4 regions of the Arthrobacter sp. NQ4 genome follow, and region 1 is predicted to be linked to each of the others. Evidence: riboswitches for the same ligand, from Rfam matches in the RefSeq annotation. Region 1 holds a riboswitch; each other region holds the start of a gene.
The links. Region 1 has a riboswitch for S-adenosylmethionine ahead of PUN51_RS07300 (bifunctional o-acetylhomoserine/o-acetylserine sulfhydrylase). Riboswitches for the same ligand answer to the same signal wherever they lie in the genome.

Region 1 (4,595 bases):
CCATCTTCCGGGCACGGACCGCCGTAGTAGTCCCCGCCGTTGAAATTGGGGTCTTGCCGGATGGCCAGCGTCTGGGCCTGCGCGAAGGCAATCTGTTCGGCCGTGCTGGCGGCTCCCACGGAGATCACGGCGCAGCGCTGCACCCTTTCCGGGTACGTCACCGCCCATTCCAGGGCGCGGGCGCCCCCCATGGATCCGCCGAGGACGGCGAACCAGCTCTTGATGCCCAGCTGGTCCGCGAGCCTTGCCTCGGCAACCGTACTGTCGCGCAGCGTGACGAGGGGAAACCTGGAGCCCCAGGGATTTCCGTCCGGCGCGGGTGATGACGGGCCGGTGGATCCGTAGCAGCCGCCAACGATATTGATGGACACCACGAAGAAGCGGTCCGTGTCCACGGGAGCGCCGGGGCCGGCCAGCTGTTCCCACCAACCTTCTTCGTCGGTGTCGCCGCGGGTCACGTGGGTGCTGCCGGTCAGCGCATGCTCGATCAGGATGGCGTTGCTGGCGTCCGCATTGAGCGTCCCCCAGGTTTCGTAGGCCAGGGTGACGTCCGGGAGGTATCCCCCGGCTTCGAGTTCCAGACCCCCGATGGAGGCGTAACGCACGATTCCGTGTTCGGGGATGGTGGTTCGGGCGACGGTAACCGTCATGGCAAGACCTCTTCTACGCGCTTGCCTGCCGTCGTCTGACCGGCAGGCCAGGTCCTCACCCGGGGCACCCCACCGCGGATGGAGGGTTGCCGGCCAGCAAGCCGGGGCTGTCACTGGCACTCATGACCTGGTTCGAGTGTACGAAACACCCCCCACTCCAGGCCAAGAGTATGACTGGTTGTGACTTCCCGGTTTGCCGGCCGGCACATGCTGCGACGCTCGCGTTTGGGGCTACGCGTCGGCGCCCTTGGCTGCCCGGAAGCCTGCCTCCAGGTCGGCCAGGATGTCGTCGATGTGCTCCAGGCCAACGGAAAGCCGGACCAGGCCCGGGTGCACGCCGGCCACAACCTGCTGCTCCGGCGAGAGCTGGCTGTGCGTGGTGGACGCGGGGTGGATGACCAGGGAGCGGACGTCGCCGATATTGGCCACGTGGGAATGCAGCTCCAGGGCGTCGACGAAGCGCTTGCCCGCCTCTGCCCCGCCGGCCAGATTGAAGGCCACGACGGCGCCCGTCCCCTTGGGTCCGTACTTGCGGCCACGCTCGTACCAGGGGCTGGAGGGCAGCCCCGCGTAGGCGACGGATTCGACGTCGTCCCTTGCCTCCAGCCAACGCGCCACTTCCGTGGCGTTCGCAACGTGGCGCTCCACCCGCAGGCTCAACGTCTCCAGGCCCTGGGAAATCAGGAACGCGTTGAAGGGCGAGACGGCTGAGCCGAGGTCGCGCAGCAACTGCACACGGGCCTTGAGAATGTAGGAGAGGTTGGCGCCGAGTGCGCCGCCTTCACCGAGATCGCGGGCGTAGACCAGGCCGTTGTAGGTGGGGTCCGGGGTGTTGAAGCCGGGGAACCGTTCCGGATCCTTGCCGAAATCGAACTTGCCGGAATCGACGATGACTCCGGCAATGGCCGAGCCGTGGCCACCCAGGTACTTGGTGGCCGAGTGCAGGACAATGTCCGCTCCCCACTCCAGTGGGCGGATCAGGTACGGCGTGGACAAGGTGTTGTCCACAATGAGGGGCACGCCGGCCTGGTGGGCCACCTCGGAGATGCCTTCGATGTCCAGGACATCCTGGCGCGGGTTGGACACCACTTCACCGAAGAAGAGCTTGGTGTTGGGCTGCACGGCATCGCGCCACTGGTCCAGGTTGTCCGGATCGGCCACGAAGGTCACCGAGATGCCGAACTTCTTCAGCGTGTGCGCAAACAGGTTGTAGGTTCCGCCGTAAAGGCTGGGGCTGGCCACGATGTGGTCGCCTGCCTCGGCGATGTTCAGGACAGCGAAGGTTTCGGCGGCCTGCCCGGAGCTCAGCAGCAGCGCGGCCAGGCCTCCTTCGAGGCTGGCAATCCGTTGCTCGACGGCATCCTGGGTGGGATTGCCGATGCGGGTATAGATGGGCGCAAGTTCAGCCAGGGCAAAACGGTTGGCGGCGCTTTCAGCGCTGGGAAACACGAATGACGTGGTCTGGTAGATAGGCAGGGCGCGGGCCCCCGTGGCGCTGTCCGCCGCCTGGCCTGCGTGGATCTGGCGGGTTTCGAAGGACCATCCGTTGGACATCCAAATCTCCTTTGACATGGGCCCGGCATGCTCACCGGCAGTACGGGCCGCGCTTGCTCCCGGCTGTTGCCGGGGAGCCAGGTCTTCACCCGGGGCACCCCACCGCGGATGGAGGGTTGCCGGCCAGCGAGCCGGGGCTTGGCGCTGGCACTCATGACCTGGGCCCAGTCTAGGAACCGGACGGTTGCCGTGGACAGCATTGTGACGAACATGGTCTTCCGGCCACTGTCTCGGCCGAATAACGGGGGCGCCGGGCGCCACAAATACTAGTAAGGGTGCCCTTAGCTGAGAGCCTGATCACAAAGTGCCAAGATGTTCGCATGCGCATGGATCACGTCTCTTACGCCTGTGAACACGATGGCCTCGCGGCCACTACCGAACGTATTGCAACTGCCCTCGGCGTTGAGGCAGTGAAGGGTGGCGTACACCCCCGCTTCGGAACCCGGAATATGATCATCCCGCTCGCCGGCCACAAGTACCTCGAAGTCGTTGAGGTCCTGGACCACCCGGCATCGGACAAGGCACCGTTCGGACAGGCAGTACGTGCCCGCTCCGCTGCTGGTGGCGGCTGGATGGGCTGGTGCGTCGAAGTGGACGACCTCGCCCCCTTCGAGGAACGCCTGGGCCGCGCCGCCGTGAACGGCAACCGCAAGTTCCCGGACGGCCGCGAACTGGTCTGGAAGCAGATTGGCATCCTGGGCCTCATCGCCGATCCCCAGGTGCCGTACATGCTCAAGTGGGAGGGCGATCCCTCGCTCCACCCGTCCCACGCGTACGAGAGCAACCTCAAGATGAGCTGCCTGACCATCGCCGGTTCCGCCTCGCGCGTCACCGAGTGGCTGGGTGAGCCGGTGGAGAAGCCGCTCGAGGACGTTGCGGTGGAGTGGGTCGCCCCGCACGGAACCCCGGGCATCCTCTCGGTCACCTTTGAAACCGCCAACGGAGCCGTCACCATCTGACCCTCCCCCGTTCCTCCCCGGATCACTTCGGGGAGGTCCCCGGGTTGTGCCCGGGCAAACTTCGGCCGCCATTGGGTGGTGACAACGGCGTCACCACCCAATGGCGGCCGAATTAATTTAAGAAGCTGCCCCCTGCGCCGCTATGAAGGACGCCAGCATGAACCGTGCACACTTTGGATGTCAGTGCCTCGTTGGATGATGTGGGCATGGGAATCAGCGGTGGTGTTGAGGTGGTTTTGGAGGGTGTTCGTGCCTCTGTTGCTGCCATCGATGCGCTGGATTTCGAAGATACTTCCCTGGCTGCCGGCGCCGGCATTGGTTCCCGTGTTGACGTGCTTCAACGGCGGTATGAGATCCGGCTGGAACGGCTGGAGGTTGCGGCCCGGCTGGAGGCGCAGCTCGCCGCGATGAAGGCGCTGGATACTGCCGAAGCCGTTGCCTTCCAGCAGGCGATGACGCCGCCGGACGCCACTGTCCAGGACCGCACTTACGCGGACATGTCGGTGGTGGAGGAGATCGCCGGGGTGCTGACCATCAGCTCGGCGGCCGCGGGCGCTTTGGTGGAGCACTCACGCCGGATCTGCTCCCTGCCGCTGGTGTTCGATGCACTGTCCGCCGGGGACATGTCCTGGCAGCACGCCCGGATTGTCGCCGATGAGACTGAAGGCCTCACCACCGAGGGCGCCCTGGCGTTGGTGGCGCACTTCTTCGACCCGGCTGCACCCCAGCCCGCCCGCGGCGCGGCCCCCGGCGAGCTTGTTCCGTCCCGGTTCCGGGCGAAGGTGCGTGGTTGGCGGGAACGCCACCACCCCGACTCGATCGAGAAGCGCCATGTAAAGGGTGTGGCTGACCGGCGGATGGAATACACCCCGGACAAGGACGGTATGGCCTGGATCTCCCTCTACTTGCCCGGGGACACCGCGTGCGCTATCTGGAACCGGACCACCGCGACCGCCCGCGGCCTCCAGGGACCAGACGAACCCCGCACCCTTACCCAACTCCGCCCCGACATCGCAGCATCGCTGCTCCTCGGCGCCGGCCACGCCGAGGAAGACGGTCCCGGCCTCGGCATTCAGGGCACGGAGGGTGTCACCGGGGTCGGGAAGGTCCCTGCGCCGCGGGCCGATGTCCTGGTCACCGTGCCCGTGTTCGCCCTCCTCGGAGCCACCGACGAACCCGCCTTACTGGACGGCTTCGGACCAATCCCGGCGTCCATGGCACGGAAACTTGTCGCCGACGGGGCGGAATCGTTCTACCGGGTCCTGATCGACCCCCGCGACGGGGCACCACTGGAGATCGGCCGGAAAAACTACCGGCTCACCGAGGCCATCAAACGCTGGATCAGGATGCGCGACACCAAATGCACATTCCCCGGCTGCACCAACCGCACCCCCGACAACGAAACCGACCACCTACAAGCGTGGCAACACGG
Region 2 (4,595 bases), on a different contig from region 1:
CACGTACAGGCCCATGACGTTGAACTGCCAGGGACCGAACTGCAGCAGCACGATGGCCGGCAGCACCTGCGGCGGCACGGGGAACTGGAACAGCGACGACATGCCGGCGTAGAGGTCGTAGGTCCGGCCGGCGCCGCCGTGTCCTGCGCCGCCGGTCCCCTGGTCCACGAACGTGGTCAGGGCCTCAGTGTGGAAGAACGGGAGCAGGGAAAGAAGGAAGACGCCGATCAGCACGGCCAGGGCGGTCACGTAGAGCTTCCCGGCCCGGCGGGACGTCAGGTCCACCACCCGGCCGAAGTCCTCCTTGGCCTTGGGCCCGTACACCATGCCCACCACCAGGCCGGAGAACAGGACGAACAGCTCCGCGCCTGACACGAAGCCCACCGCCTCCTGGGTGAGCAGCTGGAACAGTGAGGCCATGCCCAGGTGGTTGACCACCACAAAGACAATGGCCAGTCCGCGCAGCAGGTCCACCCGCGAATCCCTGGTGGAAGGGTCCTGGTAGCTCCAGGACGTGGCGGTGTTGATCCGGCGGGGAACCTGCCACAGGGCCACCAGGAGGATGACCATGGCGGCACCAACGGTCCAGGGGGCGGCGCCGGAAAGCGTGTTGGCCCGCACGTAGGTGCCTGTGGACGCCACATCCGTGACAGGGCCGGTGACCATCGGCGATGCCTTCAGCCTGTCCAGGGCGGCCTTGGCAATATCCGGGCTTCCCGTGAGCAGCCAGCTGATGCTTGCCACGCCGGTATCCCGCGTGCTGGTCCGTTCGTCCCACACCACGGCGGCCGTCCCGGCGAAAGCGGGTGACGTGGCAGTGGCCACCACCTGGTCCCACCAGCCCGTCTTGATGTCCGCCTCGGGCGCCCCACCGGACGCAGGGCTGTAGAAGGCCGAAGTCTGGAGGAGGAAAGGCTTTTTGCGTCCCTCCACGTAGGTGCCGTAGAAGTTTTCGCCGCCGGAGGCCGTCAGCATCTCCTGGAGTTCGCCCGGACGCGGCGTCGTGTTGACGGCGGCCCCGCCGGCAGTGTCGTCGTGATAGGCGGTCAGGCCCACCCAGTCCACGGCGTCATCGCCCGGGTAGTAGGGGGCATAGGCGCTGTCGCTTCCGTTCCAGGTCCCGTCCCCGTTCGTATCCAGGAGGGAAAACCCGTCGCTTCCCGGCTCCGGGGCATTCCGGTTCCGTTCAAAGGGGTAGTCCTTGCCCAGGTAAGGCGCCCACACCATGGCGGCCCGGCCGCCGTCGTCCTTCTTGAAGGCTGCCGCCACGGCCTGGAAAGCCTGCCGGTACGTGGCCGGCTGCTGGCCCCAGGCCACCCAGCTGGCATTCATATCGGGGGCGAACCGGACCAGCAGTTGGCCCTTGAACCCCGATGTCAGGTCGCGGACCTGGGCTGCGAACGCTTCCGCCTCCGCGGGGCCGAGCTGGTCCAGGGGCACCGACGGCTTCACCGTGAGCAGGGCGTGGGCGCCTTTGGCTGCAGTTTGCTGCAGGAAGCCGTCGATGTCATTCCGCTCCGATTCGCGGTACGGAATGGTGATGTCGTGGCCGAAGACGGCGGGGCCGGCGCCCAGCCTGTCGCTGAAGCCCGCGGCCGTATCCTCACCCCACTCGAGGACCGCCCCCAGCCACGGCTTGCCCTTGTCCGGTGGAGCAGGCGCCGCGTGTGCCGGGCCTGCCGGGACCACCAGGGCCAGTAGGACGATGAACACCGCGGCGAAAAAGGCTGCGATGGAACGCGGACGGTTCCGCGGGATGGCGGCGTGGTGGTGCGATACGTGTGCCCGCATGCTGACAAGGACCCCCCGGTACTCATTGCTCTGGATACGGGGCGGCGCCCCCGGTAAGAACTTTATCGGCCCATGGGCATAACCCGTGCCGTGACGCGGACGGCTCAATTACGGAACATGACGACGGCGGCGATGCGGCCGGGCGCGGCAGGTGTTACGTTTTTGGGGAGTAATGAGTACCGGCGCCAAGCCCTGACTTGCCGGTCGGCAACCCTCCCTTTCGCGGCGGGGTGCCTCAGGTGAATACTCGGCATATCGACCGATTCGAGCTGCAAGCGTGAGAGAAGGAGATCCGTCGTGTCCGACGCACCCGCCCCTGACGAAAGACTGTCCTACCGCCTGATTACGGGCGCGGACAACCGTGAATTCTGTGAGCGGATCTCCGCTGCACTCGCCGATGGCTACGTCCTGCACGGCAGCCCGGCGGCAACCTTCAACGGCACCACCGTCATCGTGGCGCAGGCAATCGTCCTTCCGGCCGCGATCGCTTCCGCCGACGCCGCCGTGGCCACCGCCGTGGACCAGCTCGATGCCGAATTTGAGGGCGAGTTCGACGGCGAGGGCCACGCATGAGCTACGCGGGAGACCTGACGCCGCAGGAAGCCTGGGCCAAGCTGGAGCAGGGCGCCATCCTGGTGGATGTCCGCACCGAGGGCGAATGGGCCCACATCGGCATCCCGGACACCAAGGCCACGGACAACGATCCCCTGTTCATCCAGTGGACCTTCCCCGGCGGCATCCCCAACCCGGACTTCGTCAAGGACCTCCAGGAGCAGGCGCCGGAGGATCCCCACGCGGAACTGCTGTTCCTGTGCCGGTCCGGCCAGCGGTCCATCGCGGCCGCGACTGCCGCCACCCAGGCCGGCTTCACCGCCTACAGCGTGCTGGAGGGCTTCGAAGGCGAGCCCGACCGCTACGGCGAGCGGACCGTCAATGGCTGGAAGAACCGCGGCCTCCCCACCAACCTCGGAAAGAACTAAGTGACCTTCAACCCAGACGCCCCCGGCTGGAACCCCGACACCCAGGCAGTCCGCGGAGGCCTGGACCGCTCCAACTTCCAGGAAACGTCCGAGGCCATCTTCCTGAATTCAGGGTTCGTCTACGAGTCCGCCGCGGCAGCTGAACGGGCCTTCACCGGCGAGGACGAGCGCTTTGTCTACTCCCGCTACGGCAACCCGTCCGTGGCCACCTTCCAGGAACGGCTCAGGCTGCTCGAAGGCACCGAAGCATGCTTCGCGACGGCGTCGGGCATGTCCGCCGTGTTCACCTCGCTGGGTGCCCTGCTGGCTGCGGGGGACCGGGTGGTGGCCGCCCGGTCACTGTTTGGTTCGTGCTTTGTGATCCTGAACGAGATCCTGCCCCGTTGGGGTGTGGAGACGGTCTTCGTGGACGGCCCGGACCTTGACCAGTGGCGCGAAGCCCTGTCCAAGCCCACCACCGCCGTCTTCTTCGAGTCCCCGTCGAACCCCATGCAGGAGATCGTGGACATCGCCGCCGTCAGCGAACTGGCCCATGCGGCCGGGGCCACCGTGGTGGCGGACAACGTGTTCGCCACTCCCCTGCTGCAGCGCTGCGGGGACCTCGGCGCCGACGTCATCGTCTACTCCGGCACCAAGCACATCGACGGGCAGGGCCGGGTGATGGGCGGTGCCATCCTGGGCACCAAGGAATTCATCGACGGACCGGTGAAGCAGCTGATGCGCCACACCGGCCCCGCGCTTTCCGCTTTCAACGCCTGGGTCCTGACCAAGGGCCTGGAGACCATGGGCCTGCGCGTCAACCACTCCTCGGCGACCGCACTCCGGCTCGCAGAATGGCTGGAGGAACAGCCGGCGGTGAGCTGGGTGAAGTACCCGCTCCTGAAGTCGCACCCGCAGTACGGGCTGGCGGCAAAGCAGATGAGTGCAGGTGGCACGGTCCTTACCTTCGAGCTCGCTCCTTCCGGCGGACGCACGGGCAAGGAAGCGGCGTTCGCACTGCTGGACGGGCTGCGGATCATCGATATCTCCAACAACCTCGGTGACGCAAAGTCCCTGATCACGCACCCCGCCACCACTACCCACCGCGCCATGGGCCCGGAGGGGCGGGCCGCCATCGGCCTGAGCGACGGCGTGGTCCGGCTCTCGGTGGGGCTCGAGGACCCGGAAGACCTCCTCCGCGACCTGGAACAGGCGCTGAAGCAGATCTAGCGGGGGCGGGACCAGGTCCGCCTGGCCAAATACATATGTCAGTGCCTCGTTGGATGATGTCGGTATGGGAACCAGCGGTGGTGTCGGGGTGGTGCTGGCGTCGATCGATGCCTCTGTTGCCGCCCTTGATTCGCTGAACCGTCAGGACTCTTTCCTTGCTGCCGCGGCGGCTGCTGGTGCCGGTGTGGATGTGTTGCAGCGGCGGTATGGGATCCGGCTGGAACGGCTGGAACTTATGGCTCGGCTGGAGGCGCAGCTCGCTGCGATGCAGGCACGGGCCGCTGCTGAGGCAGTGGAGTTCCAGCGCGCCCTGACCCCAGCGGACGCCTCGATCCAGGACCGCACTTACGCGGACATGTCGGTGGTGGAGGAAATCGCCGGGGTGGTGACCATCAGCTCCGCGGCAGCGGGCGCTTTGGTGGACCAGTCACGGCGGATCTGCTCCCTGCCGCACGCCATGAACGCCCTGGCCGCGGGCGCGATGTCCTGGCAGCACGCCCGGATTGTCGCCGACGAAACCGAGGGCCTCACCACTGACGGCGCGGCGTCGCTGGTGGCGCATTTCTTCGACCCGGCCGCACCCCAGCCCGCCCGCGGCGCGGCCCCCGGTGACCT
Region 3 (4,595 bases), on a different contig from region 1:
CTTGTGGTCCACCAGGCCCTGGTCCTTCAGCTTCCGGACCATTTCCGAGACCGAGGAATTTGCCACTCCCAGCCGCTGTGCCAGCTGGGAGGACGTGATGGGCTTGTCCTGCCATTCGGTGAATGAGTAGATGACCTTGACGTAGTCCTCGATCGAGGAGGAGGGCGCGCTGGTCTTCACATGCCCAAGCCTACCGGTTTGGCCGGTGCGGCAGAGTGCGCCGCTTCGGCCACCCCGCCGCAGACCGCGTGCGTCATGCCTTGGTGGCGCGCCAGGCCAGGGTGAGGTAGGGAAGGTCAAGTTCCTGGCCGGGGGCATGGGCCAGGTGCTCGTGCAGGTACCAGTCCAGGTTGGCCAGAACTTTTGCCCGCGTCGCCTCACCGGCCCGAAGGTAGTAGCTGCGCGACTTGGTGAGCTCCATCAAGTGCCCGGTGGTCACCCTGTCCTGCCAGTGGGTGACGTGACCTTCGAGCCGGTGGAATTCTGGCCCGACGACGGGCTTGTGGCCGGGCCGGTACACATCGCCGGCGTGCATGATCCGGGAGAGCCGGTGCACCCAGGGGACGGAGGTGTCCAGCTGGTTCCAAACCAGGCCAAGTGTTCCGTGCGGGCGCAGGACGCGCGCCAGCTCGGTGCTTGCCGCCAGGGGGTCGCACCAGTGCCACGCCTGGGCAACGGTCACGACGTCGAAGGCAGCGTCGGGAAGGCCTGTCGCCTCGGCAGTCCCCGGCGCAGCCGTGGCGGCGGGGCAGTGGGCCTTCAGCTGGGCGAGCATGTCCGCAGAGGGGTCGACGGCGGTGACGTCCAGCCCCATGGCCAGCAGCAATGCGGTGAACTTTCCCGTACCGGCGCCGACGTCCAGGGCGTCATGGGCTCCGGCCGGTACCAGCCACCGTGCAGATTCCGCAGGATAGCCGGGACGGACCCGCTGGTAGTGGCGGCCGCCGTCCTGGAAGCTCTGCCCGAGCTCCGTGCGCCGGCCGTGATCAAGCCTGGGGCCACCCCGAACCACGCGTGGCCTCCTTCTGGTGCTGCTTGCGGATGTCCTTCGAATTTACCGCATGCCCGGCATCAGCAGGCAGCCGCCGCCCCGCCGCCTAGTCGTCCAGGCAGGGGGCTGCTCCGGCCGTCCCGGGGGTATTGGGCGCCCAGTGCGGGTAGGTGCGGAAATCATTGGCGGGCACCCAGCGGCCCGCATCCACCACGTAATCCCATCCCAGTCCGTTGCTGCGCAGCGTCCGGATGCCGGCGAGGAGGCGTTCGGCGTCTTCCAGCCGCGAACCCACGCCGAAACTTGCCCGGAGGGAGCCGGACGGCAGGCCCAGGCGCTTCAGCAGGGGATGGGCGCAGAAGCGGCCGTCGCGCAGGCCCACCCCGTGCTCTGCGGAAAGGTAGGCGGCCACCAGCCCTGCGTCGTAGCCCTCGACCGAGAAGTTGACCACGCCGATGGTGTCCGTTTCCGGGTTGGTGTCCTTGAAGATCTGGTGGACGGTGACGCCGTCGATGTCCTGCAGGCCCTCCACCAGGAAGGAACGGATGGCGGATTCGTGGGCGTGCCACCGGTCCTGGTCGAGTTCGGCGATGACCTGGGTGGCGCGGGCCAGGGTGGCGGCGCCGAGGACGTTCGGCGAGCCCCCCTCGTGGCGGGCCGGGCCCGTGGCCCAGCTGACGCCGTCGAGCCGTGCTTCCTTGACCGCCCCGCCGCCGGCGAGGTGCGGGACACCGGTGTCCAGCCAGTCGGGACGTCCCACCAGGACACCCGCGCCGAACGGCGCGTACAGCTTATGGCCGGAAAAGGCGAGGTAGTCGACGTCGTCCGCGCTGATGTCCACCCTGCGGTGCGGCGCGAGCTGGGCCGCGTCCACCACGATCCGGGCGCCGTGCTGGTGGGCCAGCGCGGCCAGGGCCCGGATGGGAAGAATCTCGCCGGTGACGTTGGAGGCGCCGGTGACGGCCAGCAGGCTGACGCCGCCCTGCTCCAGCTCGGTCCGGACGGCGTCCAGGGTGCCGGTGATGGTGTCGGCGGCAACGATGCTGCGGTGCGGAACGCCCTGCCACGGCAGGAGGTTGGCATGGTGTTCGATGTCCAGGTAGAGGACCTCGCCGTCATGCCGGCCGTCGGTAGCAGGCAGGCAGCCGGCCAGGAGGTTCAGCGAATCGGTGGTGTTGCGGGTGAAGATGACCGAATCATCCGGCCGGCCGCCCACGAAGTCCCGGACGATGCTGCGGGCGTTCTCGTAAACGGACGTGCTGATCTGGGACGCGTAGCCGGCCCCGCGGTGGACGCTCGCGTAGTACGGCAGGATCTCGTTCAGGTAGGCGGAGACCACGGAGAGCGCCGGAGCGGATGCGCCGTAGTCAAGGTTCGCGTACCGGATGTGGCCGCCGGAAATCAGTGGTGCCTGGATTTCCGCGCCGGTGACGGCAGCAAGGGGACGGCCGGCAACGGCGTGGCGATCTCCGGGAGCGCCGGATTCGGCAATGGCGGGCTGGGGGGAGACGGTGGCAGTTGTCACAGAGACCTCACTTGAATACAGGACTCCGGCATAGGGAATCCGCGCTTGCCGCATCCACTCCGGACCGGCCTGGTCGTCACCCGGGGCACCCCGCCGCGAATGGAGGGTTGCCGGCCAGCAAACCGGGGTTTTGCGCTGGCACTCGTGACCTGCATAAAAGCGTAGGACATGGGGCGGCCAGGATTGAAGCCGCGGCAATTGTTAAGGGCTTTGTTACGCAATATCGAATAAACGACGCCGGACACCCCCGTCTGGAGGTGTCCGGCGTCGCAATATTCGCCTAAGGGGGCCAAACCGTGGCAGTTACAGCAGGTCGTCCAGGTACGGGTTGAGGCGGTGCAGCACCTCTGAGTGCAGGATCGAGTTGGTGGCCAGCGCGTTCCCGCCGAACGGTCCGTCCTCGCCTTCGAGGGAAGTGAACCGGCCGCCCGCCTCAACCACGATCGGCACCAGCGCAGCCATGTCGTAGAGGTTGAGCTCCGGTTCGCAGGCAATGTCCACCGAGCCCTCTGCCACCATGCAGTACGACCAGAAATCGCCGTAGGCCCGGGTCCGCCAGACGTCTTCGGTCAGCCCGAGGAACTCGTCGAGGTTGCCGCGTTCCTTCCAGCCGCTCAGGCTGGAGTAGGAGAGGGAGGCGTCGGAGAGGCTGGACACGTCGGAGACGCGCAGCCGGGTGGCAGCTGCCAGGGACCGGCCCATGTACGCGCCCATGCCCTTTGCCGCCCACCAGCGCTTGCCGAGGGCCGGGGCGCTGACCACGCCCACCACAGGCTCGCCTTCATCCACCAGGGCGATCAGCGTGGCCCAGACCGGGACGCCCCGGACAAAGTTCTTGGTCCCGTCAATGGGATCGATGATCCAGCGCCGTGAACCGTGCCCGGTGCTGCCGAACTCCTCACCCAGGACGGCATCGCGGGGCCGGGAGCGCGAGAGCTGGCCGCGGATGGCTTCCTCCGCTGCCTTGTCGGCGTCGGTGACGGGCGTCAGGTCCGGCTTGGTCTCAACGTGGAGGTCCAGGGCCTTGAAGCGGCTCATGGTCTGGTCATCCACGGAGTCGGCCAGGACATGGGCCAGGCGCAGGTCATCGTTGTAGCTCGAAGCGGGTTGGATCATGGTTACAAACTACCGTCTGTGGACGCTTCTGCCGGGAGAACGCGTCAGTTGACGCTGCCGAGCTCTTTGGTTTCCTGTGCGTCCATGCGCGGGTCCGTGCCGAGCAGCCGCCGGAGCGATGCCAGGCGTGCCGGGCCGGTGGGACCTGCGTGTCCGCCTGCCACCCAGTCGTCGAGGCCGCAGTTCACCGCGTTTGCAGTGTGCTTGCACCCGCGTTCACAGTTTTCGATGCCGGGGGACAGGTCGGGGAAGGAGCGCAGGATCCGGTCCGGGTCCACGTGTGCCAGTCCGAAGGAACGGATACCGGGGGTGTCAATGATCCAGCTGCCGGCCGGCGCGTCCGCCAGGCGCAGGGCCAAGGCCGACGACGACGTGTGGCGGCCGCGCCCCGTGACCGCGTTCACTCCGCCGGTGGCCCGCTCGGCGCCGGTCAGCGCATTCACCATGGTGGACTTGCCCACGCCGGAGTGCCCCAGCATCACGGTGACCTTGCCGTCGAGATGGGCGCGGAGGTCGGCCACCGCCGCGCTGTCCAGCCGGGCGGAGAGGCCGTCGTCCGACCGTGCATCGATCCCGGAGGCCTGTGCATCGGCGGTCCGGCTGATGATCACCGGGAAGTCCAGGTGGGTGTAGTTGGACAGCAGCTCCGCGGGGTCTTTCACGTCGGCCTTGGTGACCAGCAGGATCGGCTCGATCCCGGCGTCATAGGCAGCCACCAGGGCGCGGTCGATGAACCCGGTGCGTGGTTCCGGGTTGGCGGCCGCCACCACAATCACCAGTTGGTCGGCGTTGGCCACCACGGCGCGCTCGACGGGGTCGGTGTCGTCGGCGCTGCGGCGCAGGAGGGTGTGGCGGTCCTGGATTTTCACCAGGCGGGCAAGTGTGTCCGGTGCCCCGGACACGTCCCCCACGAGTGAGACGAAGTCGCCGGCAACCACGGGCGAGCGGCGCAGTTCGCGGGCC
Region 4 (4,595 bases), on a different contig from region 1:
GGCGTCGGGCCCATCCCGTGGGAGCACGAGCCCAACCGCGGATTCCTGCGGGCCCTCTATTCCCTGGGCAGGGCTTCCTCCGCCATCGGCGAGGCTGACGAGCCGGAGCGGATCGAAAAGTTCCTCAACGACTCGGACCCCACGGCGAAGGCAGCGATCGAGGGCAAGTTTTAGTCCTTTGCGCTTAAACACCGACGGCGGGGGGTTCCCTTTCCTGGAAAGTTAACCACCCGCCGTCGGTCGCTTAAGGCTTGGCGATGCCGGTGCGTGCCATGGCGTCGGCGTAGGCCGCGCGCATGTCCTCGAGGTACTCCTCCTGGCGAGCGGGGGAACCGGCGAAGGCGCGGCCGCTCAGGGAGCGCACCTTGTAGGTCTTCAGGCCACGGCGCCACAGCAGCGGAACTTCGGTCTTCAGGAGTGCGTTGGCCAACCGGTTGGCTTCGGTTCCGTGCGCCACGATGACGGAGGCACGGGGCACCAGGGCCAGGAACTTCAGCAGCGGCTTCAGGCCTGCCTGGATCTGGTCGGGAGTGAACTTGCCGTTGGGCTCACCGGGAACGTGCCAGGGGTGGACGTTCCACGGCATCACGAACTCGGGGCGCAGGCCCAGCTTCCACTGCAGTCCCAGCATGCGGGTCGCGGCGTCCTGGTCCCCGGCCGTGATGAACCCGGACGGGTCCGCCTCGCCAATGTTGGAGAACAGGCTGATGATGCGGCATTCCTCCACGTCGTGCATGGGATCCACATAAGGGACCACGGTTCCGGGCTTGGTCTCCCGCAGGGAATCGCAGAGCTCGTTAACGGCAGCAACGCTGGGGTCGTAGCGGCGGCTCATGAGCTGTTCGTGGAATGTTTCGGGTGCCAGGGCTGTCATGAAGTGCTGGTTCTCCTGCGGGGATTGGCGTTGCTGCCGCCACGGAAACGGGCACGCGGGGGCGCGACACATCAGCGGCGGTTGATTGGGGTGGGCCGATTCCTGGTCGGCCTTACCCAGTTTAGCAAGCCCCGGGAAACGAAACGCCGGTCCCGTGCACCTGACTCAGCCAGGGCACGGAACCGGCGGGTTCCCGCGTCGCCTCTTGCAGCTACCAGAGGCGGCTGGTGGCCCGGCGGGCGCCCTCGCCGAGGGCCTCCAGCTTGGCGAAGGCGATCTGCGGGTGGACCCGGCCGCCCAGGCCGCAGTCGGTGGAGGCGATGACATTCTCACGGCCCACGACGTCGGCAAAGCGGACAATGCGGTCTGCCACCAAGTCCGGGTGTTCCACCACGTTGGTGGCGTGCGAGACGATGCCCGGGATGATCACCTTGCCCTCGGGGAGCTTGGTGTCCTCCCATACCCGCCATTCGTGTTCGTGGCGGACGTTGGCGGCCTCGAAGGAGTAGGCGCCGGCGTTCACCTGCAGCACCGATCCGATGATGTCGGCGAAGGGGATGTCGGTGGTGTGCGGACCGTGCCAGGAACCCCAGCAGACGTGCAGCCGGATCTGTTCCTGGGGCAGGTCGCGGAGGGCCCAGTTGGTGGCCTCGACGCGCAGCTGGATGAACTTCAGGTAGTCCTCCAGGCTGGGCTCGGGATTGATCTGGTCCCAGCTCTCGGCCAGGGACGGATCATCGAGCTGCACGGTGAGGCCGGCATCGATGATCGCCTTGTATTCCTCCCGCATGGCATCGGCGCAGGCGTAGACAAGTTCCTCATCAGACTTGTAGTACTCGTTGGCCACGCGGGCGCAGGAGCCGGGAGAGAGGGACGCTACGAAGCCGTCCGACAACCCGGCCGCTGCGAGGCCGGTCTTCAGGTTCCTGATGTCCGATGCCACCAGGTCCTGGCCCGTGTAGGTCAGGGGTCCGGCGATCTTGGGCTGGGTCACGCTCTTGCGGTGGGACAGGATGCCCGAGGAGGGGTCGTTGTAGGCCTCGTTGAACGCCTGCCGGTCGCGCCGGTCAGGGAATGAGGTCAGGACAATGTTGCCGGGCGAGGAGCGGTGCACCTGGGCATCGGCCCAGCGGTCCACGTTGGTTGGCTCCAGGCCGCCCAGCCGTGCAAAGGAGTAGTTCCACCAGGCACCGTAGTCCACGGAGCTGGACATCGTGTGCCCGTATTCGCCGTCGTTGGGGATATCGATGCCGAGGTCCTTCTGCCGCTGGACCACCTCCACCACGGAGGCCTCCAGAAGTTCCAGGAATTCAGGGGTGACGCCGTCGGTTTCCTTGGCGGCGTTGGCCGCGATGAGTTCCGGGGTGCGGGGCAAGGATCCCGCGTGGGTGACGCGGATGTGGTCGGTGTTCAGGGACATGCTGGAATCTTCCTTTCCATCGGTCCTGGCAGTAGCACCTTCGGCCGGCAGGAATCCTGCTGGACCGTGGTTGCTGCGGCGTCATCGAGCCAGGTCTCTCGGCCGCTCCGGATGGTTCACTCTCACATAAATCCAGATGCCTGCCCCGGGGCAAGTCTGCTCCGCTTTATGTCGCGACGGGCTGCCCGGCGGCTTTCCTGCCGTTTCCCAGCGGGCAGCAGCATACTTACAGCTTTTGTTCAGGTTATTGACAGGTTTCGTTAAGCTTGGTTGGCTGAGGTCACATGCCGCCGCCGCGACGAAGCTGGCTAACGGCACCCCGATGCACTCGAAAGAGGTAACGCACTGTGAAGAAACCCCTGGCAAATTTCAGGACCCTCGCCGTCTCCGGAGCCCTGGCGCTGGCCGTCGTAGCAGGACCTGCCCCGCTGGCACACGCTGTGGGCGAAGGCCCCACCTACGACGGCAACGGCCAGATCACCACGTCCAAGCTCGCCACGTACGAACAGATGGTCTCGTTCCTGAAGGACCAGGATGCCCGCCAGCCGGCAATGGAGCTGGAGGTCATCGGGCAGACGGTCAAGGGGCGCGACATCCACTTGGTCAAGTACATTTCGGACCCCGCCAAGCCCACCATCCTGTACCTGACCCAGCAGCACGGCAACGAGCAGCTCACCACCGAGGGCGCCATGGAGTTCATCAAGCACCTGGGGACCGGCAAATCCGCGGACATCCTCAAAGGCGTGAACATCCTGGTGGTGCCCATGCTCAATGCGGACGGCGCCATGGGCGACGTGAACTTCTCCCTGGACAATTACCTCGCAAAGGGGGACCGGCACCTCACCCGCTACAACGCCGAGGGTGTGGACCTGAACCGCGACCACGTGGCCAAGGTCCAGCCGGAGACCCAGGCGCTGCACAACAACGTCATGCGCAAATACCGGATCGACTACATGATCGACCTGCACCACCAGGGCACCCGGGCGGAGCGTGACGGCAAGCTGGTATCCGGCTCCATCCTGTACCCCACCACCCCCAACGCCGACCCCGCCGTCGTCGAAAAATCCAAGCAGCTCGGCGCGGTGGTCTTCAACAACGTCGACTCCACCGGCTGGGGACACCTGGGCAAGTACCAGGGCGGCAGTGCCGAAACCATCAGCCGCAACGGCATCTCCGTGGAGTACGGCATCGCCACCCTGCTCTTCGAGATGCGCGGCATGTCGGACCACTATTTGGACGGCTATGCACTCGGACAGCGCAGCAACGGCTACCTGATCAAGCAGACCGTCACCACGCTGACCTCCACGGCCGCGGCCATCGCGGACGGGTCCATTGCCGACGCCGACACCTCCTTCTGGAACACGCTCGCCGAACAGACGTCCCGGCCCGCCGGGGAGGCGGAGGACGAATAGGCGGCACCGGCCGCCGCGGCCTTTTGGCAGAAAGGACCGCGGCGGGCCACAACAGTGGACAAAGTGCCCCATCGGCTAAACTTGGGTGGTAAGAGCCCCGGAACTCTTGCTTCGCTGCGCCGTGCTGCGGCTGTGCGAAGGCCGGTATGTTCGGGGCATTCTCATGAACGGCGCTGCATGGGCCCGCCACCTGGTGGCCGGCCCGGGCAGTCCGAACGAATGGGGGAGGATCCCATGCCAGCAATTGTGATCGTAGGAGCCCAGTGGGGCGACGAAGGAAAAGGCAAGGCCACCGACCTGCTGGGCGGCCGTGTTGACTACGTCGTCAAGCCCAACGGCGGCAACAACGCCGGGCACACCGTCGTCGTAGGCGGTGAAAAGTACGAACTCAAGCTGCTGCCGGCAGGCATTCTCAGCCCCAACGCCGTTCCCATCATCGGCAACGGCTGCGTGGTGAACCTGGAGGCCCTCTTCCAGGAAATCGACGGACTCCAGGCGCGCGGCGCCGACACCTCAAAACTGCGGGTCTCCGCCAACGCCCACCTGGTGGCCCCGTACCACCAGGTGCTGGACAAGGTGACCGAACGCTTCCTCGGCAGCCGCGCCATCGGCACCACCGGCCGCGGCATCGGCCCCGCCTACATGGACAAGGTGGCCCGGCTGGGCATCCGCGTCCAGGACGTCTTCGACGAATCGATCCTGCGCCAGAAGGTGGAAGGCTCGCTGCGCCAGAAGAACGAACTCCTGGTCAAGGTCTACAACCGCCGCAGCGTTGTGGTGGACGAGATCGTGGAGTACTTCCTGTCCTTCGCCGAGCGGCTCCGCCCGCTGGTCATCGACAGCACCCTGGTCCTGAACTCGGCGCTGGACGAGGGCAAGGTAGTCCTGA

Region 2: linked by a shared signal. The riboswitch ahead of PUN51_RS08935 (DUF1737 domain-containing protein) and the one ahead of PUN51_RS07300 (bifunctional o-acetylhomoserine/o-acetylserine sulfhydrylase) in region 1 are both predicted to bind S-adenosylmethionine.
Region 3: linked by a shared signal. The riboswitch ahead of PUN51_RS12960 (aminotransferase class V-fold PLP-dependent enzyme) and the one ahead of PUN51_RS07300 (bifunctional o-acetylhomoserine/o-acetylserine sulfhydrylase) in region 1 are both predicted to bind S-adenosylmethionine.
Region 4: linked by a shared signal. The riboswitch ahead of PUN51_RS11465 (cobalamin-independent methionine synthase II family protein) and the one ahead of PUN51_RS07300 (bifunctional o-acetylhomoserine/o-acetylserine sulfhydrylase) in region 1 are both predicted to bind S-adenosylmethionine.

The regions. Positions count from the first base shown of each region.
Region 1 is NZ_JARETC010000003.1:172,806-177,400, forward strand. Features, by position in the region: gene metX (homoserine O-acetyltransferase MetX) at 1-650, opposite strand, end outside; SAM riboswitch class IV at 663-778, opposite strand; gene PUN51_RS07300 (bifunctional o-acetylhomoserine/o-acetylserine sulfhydrylase) at 882-2,204, opposite strand; SAM riboswitch class IV at 2,249-2,363, opposite strand; gene PUN51_RS07305 (VOC family protein) at 2,525-3,163, shown strand; gene PUN51_RS07310 (HNH endonuclease signature motif containing protein) at 3,370-4,595, shown strand, end outside.
Region 2 is NZ_JARETC010000004.1:84,007-88,601, reverse strand. Features, by position in the region: gene opgC (OpgC domain-containing protein) at 1-1,791, opposite strand, end outside; SAM riboswitch class IV at 1,960-2,075, shown strand; gene PUN51_RS08935 (DUF1737 domain-containing protein) at 2,089-2,364, shown strand; gene PUN51_RS08930 (rhodanese-like domain-containing protein) at 2,361-2,771, shown strand; gene PUN51_RS08925 (O-succinylhomoserine sulfhydrylase) at 2,772-3,980, shown strand; gene PUN51_RS08920 (HNH endonuclease signature motif containing protein) at 4,045-4,595, shown strand, end outside.
Region 3 is NZ_JARETC010000007.1:11,397-15,991, forward strand. Features, by position in the region: gene PUN51_RS12950 (metal-dependent transcriptional regulator) at 1-180, opposite strand, end outside; gene PUN51_RS12955 (class I SAM-dependent methyltransferase) at 254-1,012, opposite strand; gene PUN51_RS12960 (aminotransferase class V-fold PLP-dependent enzyme) at 1,098-2,516, opposite strand; SAM riboswitch class IV at 2,553-2,666, opposite strand; gene hisN (histidinol-phosphatase) at 2,820-3,632, opposite strand; gene rsgA (ribosome small subunit-dependent GTPase A) at 3,677-4,595, opposite strand, start outside.
Region 4 is NZ_JARETC010000005.1:231,331-235,925, reverse strand. Features, by position in the region: gene PUN51_RS11475 (DUF3151 domain-containing protein) at 1-174, shown strand, start outside; gene PUN51_RS11470 (uracil-DNA glycosylase) at 245-874, opposite strand; gene PUN51_RS11465 (cobalamin-independent methionine synthase II family protein) at 1,086-2,294, opposite strand; SAM riboswitch class I at 2,308-2,412, opposite strand; gene PUN51_RS11460 (M14 family zinc carboxypeptidase) at 2,642-3,706, shown strand; gene PUN51_RS11455 (adenylosuccinate synthase) at 3,941-4,595, shown strand, end outside.